Regions from separate parts of the Mesorhizobium sp. B2-8-9 genome, predicted to be linked through region 1. Evidence: predicted binding sites of a transcription regulator. Region 1 holds the regulator's gene; the other holds the start of a gene.
The links. Region 1 encodes PhoB, which activates phosphate uptake and scavenging genes when phosphate is short. Its sites were predicted from a motif close to TGTCATNNANCTGTCAT; they were not measured.

Region 1 (3,548 bases):
CATCGCTTTCGGCGTCAGGCTCTATGAGAAGATCAGCAAGGCTGAGATGGACAGCCGCGTCGAGCAGGCGCTGAAGCGGGCAGCACTCTGGAACGAGGTCAAGGACAAGCTCAACGCCAGCGGCCTCAGCCTCTCGGGCGGCCAGCAGCAGCGCCTGTGCATCGCCCGTACCGTTGCTGTGAAGCCCGAGGTCATCCTGCTCGACGAGCCGGCCTCGGCGCTCGATCCGCTGTCGACCGCCAAGATCGAGGAACTGATCGACGAGCTGCAGGCCGACTACACGATCGTCATCGTCACCCACAACATGCAGCAGGCGGCGCGCGTGTCGCGGCAGACGGCGTTCATGTATCTGGGCGAGCTGGTGGAGTTCGACCGGACCGAGAAGATCTTCACCTCGCCCCGCGAAAAGCGCACGCAGGACTACATCACCGGCCGCTTCGGCTGAGCTCATACGAGGACATCATCATGGCCGAACATACCGTCGCTTCCTTCGACGAGGATCTGAGGCAGATCAGCCGGCTCATCAACGACATGGGCGATCTCGCCGCCTCCATGGTCGGCGCTTCGACCAAGGCCCTGCTCGAGACCGACAATGCCATGGCGCAGCGCGTCGTTTCCGACGATGCCATCATGGACGCGCGCCAGCGCGAGCTCGACGACCGCGCCATCACGCTGATCGCCAAGCGCCAGCCGATGGCCGACGACCTGCGCAACGTGGTCGGCTCGATCCGCATGGCGGGCGACCTCGAACGCATCGGCGACCTCGCCAAGAACATCGCCAAGCGCGTCGGCTCGGTCGGCGTCAGCGCCGCGCCGCGTGACCTCACGCATTCGATCGATTCCATGGCGCAGCTGGTGCTGATCCAGGTCCAGGCCGTGATCCAGGAATATACGGTGGGCGACGCCACGGCGCTGGCCAAGCTTCGCAATGACGACGAGCGCATCGACGTCAAATACACATCCGTCTTCCGGGAGCTCCTGACCTACATGATGGAAGACCCGCGCAACATCACCGCTTGCACGCATCTTCTGTTCTGCGCCAAGAATCTCGAGCGCATCGGCGACCATGTGACCAACATTGCCGAGAACGCCTATTATGTGCTGACCGGCACGCAATTGCCCGCGAATCGTCCCAAGCAGGACGAGACGACAATGTCGGCGCCGGCGGCCTGACGAAGGGTACCTGCCAATGATCGCGCCACGCATCATGGTGGTGGAGGACGAGGAGCCGCTTGGGGTGCTGCTCCGCTACAATCTCGAATCCGAGGGTTACCAGGTCGAAGTGGTGACCCGCGGCGACGAGGCCGAAATCCGCCTTCAGGAAAACGTTCCCGACCTGCTCGTGCTCGACTGGATGGTGCCGGCGGTTTCCGGCATCGAGCTCTGCCGGCGCCTCAGGATGCGGCCCGAGACCGAGCGGCTGCCGATCATCATGCTGACCGCGCGGGGCGAAGAAAGCGACCGTGTGCGCGGCCTCTCGACCGGCGCCGACGACTATCTGGTCAAGCCGTTCTCGACGCCGGAGTTCATGGCGCGCGTCAAGGCGCTGCTGCGCCGCGCCAAGCCGGAGGTGCTGTCCAGCGTGCTCAAAGTCGGCGACATCGTGCTCGACCGCGAGTCGCACCGCGTCTACCGCAAGAAGAGCGAGATCAGGCTCGGCCCGACCGAGTTCCGGCTGCTGGAATTCATGATGCGTCATCCCGGCCGGGTGTTCTCGCGCAGCCAGCTGCTCGACAATGTCTGGGGCGAGACGATCTATATCGACGAACGCACCGTCGACGTCCATGTCGGCCGCCTGCGCAAGGCAGTCAACAACGGCCGCATGCCGGACGTCATCCGCACCATCCGCGGGGCGGGTTACGCGATCAGGGAAGATTAGGGCTAAGGCGCCGAGGCGCTGACGGATTCTGTCTCCAGCGTCGGATCGCGTGCATTGGCGGTTAGTCGAGACGCTTGTGCTTCGTCATCCACGGGCGGAGCAAGGAGCGCAGCGACGCAGCGCAGACCCGAGGATCCATTCCGTGATGTCGATGCGTTGCGACAGTCCAGAATTCTGTGCCGCTGCGCTCGACGCGGGAGGTGGCGGCATGGATTCCAGGGTCTCCGCGACGGAGCTTCGCTCCTGCTCCGCCCTGGAATGACGAAGCTGCGGGGCCTTCGCTAATTTCAAGCGTCTGCTGCTGTCCCCGGACCTCTTCAAGGCTGCCTCAGGCCACGTTCTTTCCCGTCCCCGCTCTCGCCTGGCCTCCGGGTGCGAAAATCTCCTGGTCGACGAAGGTCAGCGCACGCATGGCGCAGCCTTCGCGGATCAGCGGCAGTTCGTTCGGCTCGGTGTCGAAGGAGATCGATTCGGAGTGCTGGCCGCCGGCCGTCTGGGCGATCGCCTCGCGCAGCGCCGGCTCGATCAGGTCGAAGGCGGCCGCGCTGACGCCGACCATGGCGACGGGCGCCGGGTCGATGAGAGCGAACAGGCTGCCGAGACCGAAACCAAGCGCTTCGCCGGCCCGGCGGTAAGCCTCCCGTTCGGGGCCGTCCCTCTCGCGCGCCTTCGCGGCAAGGGCCCGCATGTCAGCGTCGCCGACGTCGACCGGCTCGGCGTCCTCGCTCATTTTCATGGCGCTGCGCCAGATCGCATAGTTGCCGGCATAGGCCTCGACGCAGCCGCGGCGGCCGCAGCGGCAAAGCGCCCCGCCCGGGCGGTGAATCATGTGGCCGAACTCGCCGCCGGAGGAATGCGTGCCGGTGAACAGCGCACCCTTGAGCACGAGACCCATGCCGATGCCGTGCGACAACAGGATGGCGATGAAGTCGTCGCGATAGCGCTCCGGGTCGCGCCATTGCAGCGCCACCGCCATCATGTTGCAGTCGTTCTCCATGGTGGCGGAGATGCCGAACTCCTTCTCTAGGATGTCGGCGAAAGGAATGTCGGTCAGCGGCGTTATCGGCGACCACAGCATGGAGCGCGCATGCGAATCGGTGATGCCCTGAATGCCCATGGCGATGCGGGCGACGCTGCCAATGTCGAGGTCGGGATCCTGCAGCCGGCGCCGCACGATCGCCACGCATTCGCCGATCAGCTCGTCGCGGGGCATAACAAGCGTGTCCAGGCGCTGCTGCTCCTCGGCAACAACTTGGCCGGCATAGTCGATCACGGCGACCGACAGGAAGTTCAGAGACAACACCACGGTCAGCACCGCGGCGGCTTCAGGGTTCAGCGCCAGGCCGATCTGCGGCCGGCCGCGTTTCAACGCCGTCGGCTCGCTGGCCTTGCTTTCGGTGAGAATGCCCTCCTGGATCAGGTCGGCGGAGATCGCCGAAATGGTCGAGTGGCTGAGCCCAGTGGTGGCGGCAATTTCGGTTCGTGATGGCTGACCGGCGCGGCGTACCGCCGAAATCACCATGGCGCGGTTGCGCCGGCGCAAATCGTCGTGGCGGATTCCGACCGACATCGTCTCGCACGTCCTCCCCAATCATCGCGGCCTTGTGATAATGCCATGGCCTGTCGCTGACACGCTAGGGATTGTGGCAGAAGCCAGGGGCCATGTCAT
Region 2 (3,548 bases), on a different contig from region 1:
GAATTCGAGGTCGTATTTGCGCAGATAGGAGGCGGCGAGCTCATCCTTGGACGGGAAGCTGCGGTACAGGCTCGGCTTGGTGACGCCGGCACGCCTGACGATCTCGTCGACGCCGATCGCCCTTATCCCCTCGCGGTAAAAGAGGTCGCGCGCCACGTCCAGGATCTTGTCTGCCGCTCGGGGAGCAGGGGGCTCGCTGATCGACGCTTCAATTTTATTGTCGGATGGCATTCAAACAACTCGCTTGACAATGTTACTGACCGGTACGTATGTATGGCTTCACTCCATTGCAACGTACCGGTCAGTAACATGATAATCCAGTCCCGTCCGTTTGGCCAGCGCTACGCATTCGTCGTCGTTGCCGTCATTTTTCTGTGCCTGCTGATCGCGGCCGGGCTCCGTTCGGCGCCCTCGGTGATGATGGTGCCGCTGGAGGAAAGCTTCGGCTGGCATCGCGACGTAACGTCCTGGGCCGCCAGCGTCGGCATCCTGCTCTACGGTTTGACCGGACCGTTCGCCGCCGCGCTGATGGAACGTATTGGGCTGCGCCGCACGCTGCTCGGCTCGCTGCTGGTGATGTCGGGATCGACCGCGCTTAGCCTGTTCATGACTGAGCCATGGCATCTTTTCATCACCTGGGGCGTGTTTTCCGGCATCGGTTCGGGCGCGGTGGCGAGCGTGCTCGGCGCCACTATCGTCAACCGCTGGTTCAAGACCAATCGCGGCCTGATGATGGGCCTGATGTCGGCCTCAAGCGCCACCGGCATGCTGGTCTTCCTGCCGCTCATCGCCTCGCTGGCGCAGAGCGGCGGCTGGAAGCCGGTGGCGATCGCCGTGGCGCTGGCCACCGCCGCGCTGATACCCTTCGTCTTGCTGCTGGTGCCGGAGCGCCCCGCTTCGATCGGCCAGGTTCGTTACGGCGCCGATGCGAATGACGTGCCGCCGGTGTCGCCTGCATCGCAGGGCAACTTCCTGGCCCATACGCTGAACACGCTGCGCCGCGCGGCGGGCACACGGGTGTTCTGGTACCTGTTCGCCACCTTCTTCGTCTGCGGATTCACCACCAATGGTCTCGTCGGCACGCATCTCATCGCCTTCTGCGGCGATATGGGCATTGGCGAGGTGCAGGCAGCCGGGCTGTTGTCGATGATGGGCATTTTCGACCTGATCGGCACGACGCTGTCCGGCTGGCTCACCGACCGCTTCGATCCGCGCAAGCTGCTCGGCATCTATTACGCGGTGCGTGGGCTGTCGCTGATCTACCTGCCCTATTCCGGCTTCTCGGCGACCAGCCTGGTCATCTTCGCCGTGCTCTACGGGCTCGACTGGATCGCCACCGTGCCGCCGACGCTCAGGCTCGCCAACGAGGCGTTCGGCGATCGCAGCGGACCAATCGTGTTCGGCTGGATCGTCGCCGGCCACCAGGTCGGCGCCGCCGCCGCTGCCGCCTTCGGCGGCACGATGCGCGAGCTGCAGGGCAATTACGAGCTGGCCTTCCTGATTGCCGGCATGACCGGTATCGCGGCGGCTTGTATCTCGCTGTTGATCAACACGAGCAGGCCGGCCTTCGGGCCGGAGCCGCAGGCGGCTTAGGCGCGACTTTCCCTTCTCCCCTTGTGGGAGAAGGTGGCCGCGAAGCGGCCGGATGAGGGGTGCTCCAGGGAACACCGACGCCTCACTCCGCTGGAACACCGACGCCTCACTCCGCTGGAACACCCCTCATCCGTCTCGGCGCTATCGCGCCGATCCACCTTCTCCCACAAGGGGAGAAGGAAGATGTCGACTGTTATCAAAACTTCATGGTTCCGATATGCGCCTGAAACATTGAGGCGAGAGCTTGGCGGTCCCGCTCAATGCCATCCCGGAGACAGCCATGAACAAGCTTTCGCTCACCCGCCGCGCTTTCGTCACTTCGGCCAGCGCCTTCGGCCTTGTCGGCGCCTCCGGTCTGGCGCTGCCCTATTATTCCCGCGCCAGCCAGCGTCCGGCCTTCACGCATGGCGTCCAGTCCGGCGATGTCGACGCCACCTCGGGCATGGTCTGGACCCGCACCGATCGTCCGGCCCGTGTGATGTATGAAGTATCGACGACCGAAAGCTTCGCCAATGCGACGCGGCTGGCTGCGCTCGATACCTCGCCGGCCAGCGACTACACGGTGAAGCGGCTGCTCACCGATCTCGCCTCGGACCAGGACATCTTCTACCGCATGACTGCTGCCGATCTTTCCGACATCAATGCCGTGTCCGAGCCGATCGTCGGCCGTTTCCGTACCGCGCCGTCGTCCAAGCGCGACGTGCGCTTCGCCTGGTCCGGCGACACCGCCGGCCAGGGCTGGGGCATCGACGAGACCGGCATGAAGACCTATTCGAGCATCGCCAAGCACACGCCGGACTTCTTCCTGCATTCCGGCGACACCATCTATGCCGACGGCGCCATGAAGGACGAGGTCGACCTGCCCGGTGGCGGCAAGTGGAAGAACGTCGTCATGATCGACGGCAAGCGCAAGGTCGCCGAGACGCTGGACGAATACCGCGACCAGTGGAAGTACAACATGATGGACAAGCATGTGCTTGGCCTGTCGGCCATCTGCCCGACCTTCTACCAGTGGGACGACCACGAGGTGCTCAACAATTGGTCGGATTCGAAGGACCTGACCGCCGACGACCGCTACAAGGAAAAGTCGATCCATGTGCTGGCGGCCAGGGCGGCTCGCGCCTTCCATGAAATGACGACCATCCGCTACGAGCCGTCGGAGCCGGGCCGCGTCTACCGCAAGGTCTCGCATGGGCCGTTGCTCGACGTGTTCTTCCTCGACATGCGTTCCTATCGCGGCCCGAACGGCCCCGACATGGAAGAGACGCTGACGCCGAAGTCGCGCATGATCGGCGAGGAGCAGTCCAAGTGGCTGAAGCGCGAGCTGGCGAATTCCAAGGCAACGTGGAAGGTCATCGCCGCCGACATGCCGCTTGGCCTTGTCGTCTGGAACGATGCGGCGAAGAAGGCCGGGGCCGAGGCGGTCGCCAACGGCGACAATGGCGCGCCGAAAGGCCGCGAGCTCGAATTCGCCGACGTGCTGCGCTTCATCAAGAATGCCGGCATCACCAACACGGTGTGGCTGACCGCCGACGTCCACTACACCGCGGCGCATTACTACAATCCCGACAAGGCGCAGTTCCAGGATTTCAATCCGTTCTGGGAATTCGTCTCCGGCCCGATCCACGCCGGCAGCTTCGGCCCCAACGATCTCGACATGACCTTCGGGCCGGAGTTGAAGTTCATCAAGGCGCCAACCGCCGAACAGGGCCAGAACCTGCCGCCGTCGGCCGGGCTGCAGTTCTTCGGTCTGGTCGACATTTCCGGCGCAACGGAACAGCTCACCGTACGGCTGATGGATCGCGACGACAACGAGCTTTACAAGGTTACGCTCGATCCGGTGCGGTCGGCTTAGGCTGCGTTGATATTCAGGTGATGCCGGCCTGTGAACAATGGTTACCTGCGCTTCCGGTGCTCACGTACTTTAAGTACGCTCCGCTCCGATTCTCGGAAAC

Region 2: FJ423_RS11885 (alkaline phosphatase) is a predicted target of PhoB. The motif match lies at 1,785-1,801, and genes of this name have one in related genera.

Annotation. Positions count from the first base shown of each region.
Region 1 is NZ_VFTQ01000041.1:25,645-29,192, forward strand. Features, by position in the region: gene pstB (phosphate ABC transporter ATP-binding protein PstB) at 1-445, shown strand, start outside; gene phoU (phosphate signaling complex protein PhoU) at 466-1,173, shown strand; gene phoB (phosphate regulon transcriptional regulator PhoB) at 1,190-1,879, shown strand; gene FJ423_RS30540 (ROK family protein) at 2,208-3,449, opposite strand.
Region 2 is NZ_VFTQ01000007.1:237,328-240,875, reverse strand. Features, by position in the region: gene FJ423_RS11895 (TetR/AcrR family transcriptional regulator) at 1-231, opposite strand, end outside; gene FJ423_RS11890 (MFS transporter) at 310-1,593, shown strand; gene FJ423_RS11885 (alkaline phosphatase) at 1,874-3,448, shown strand.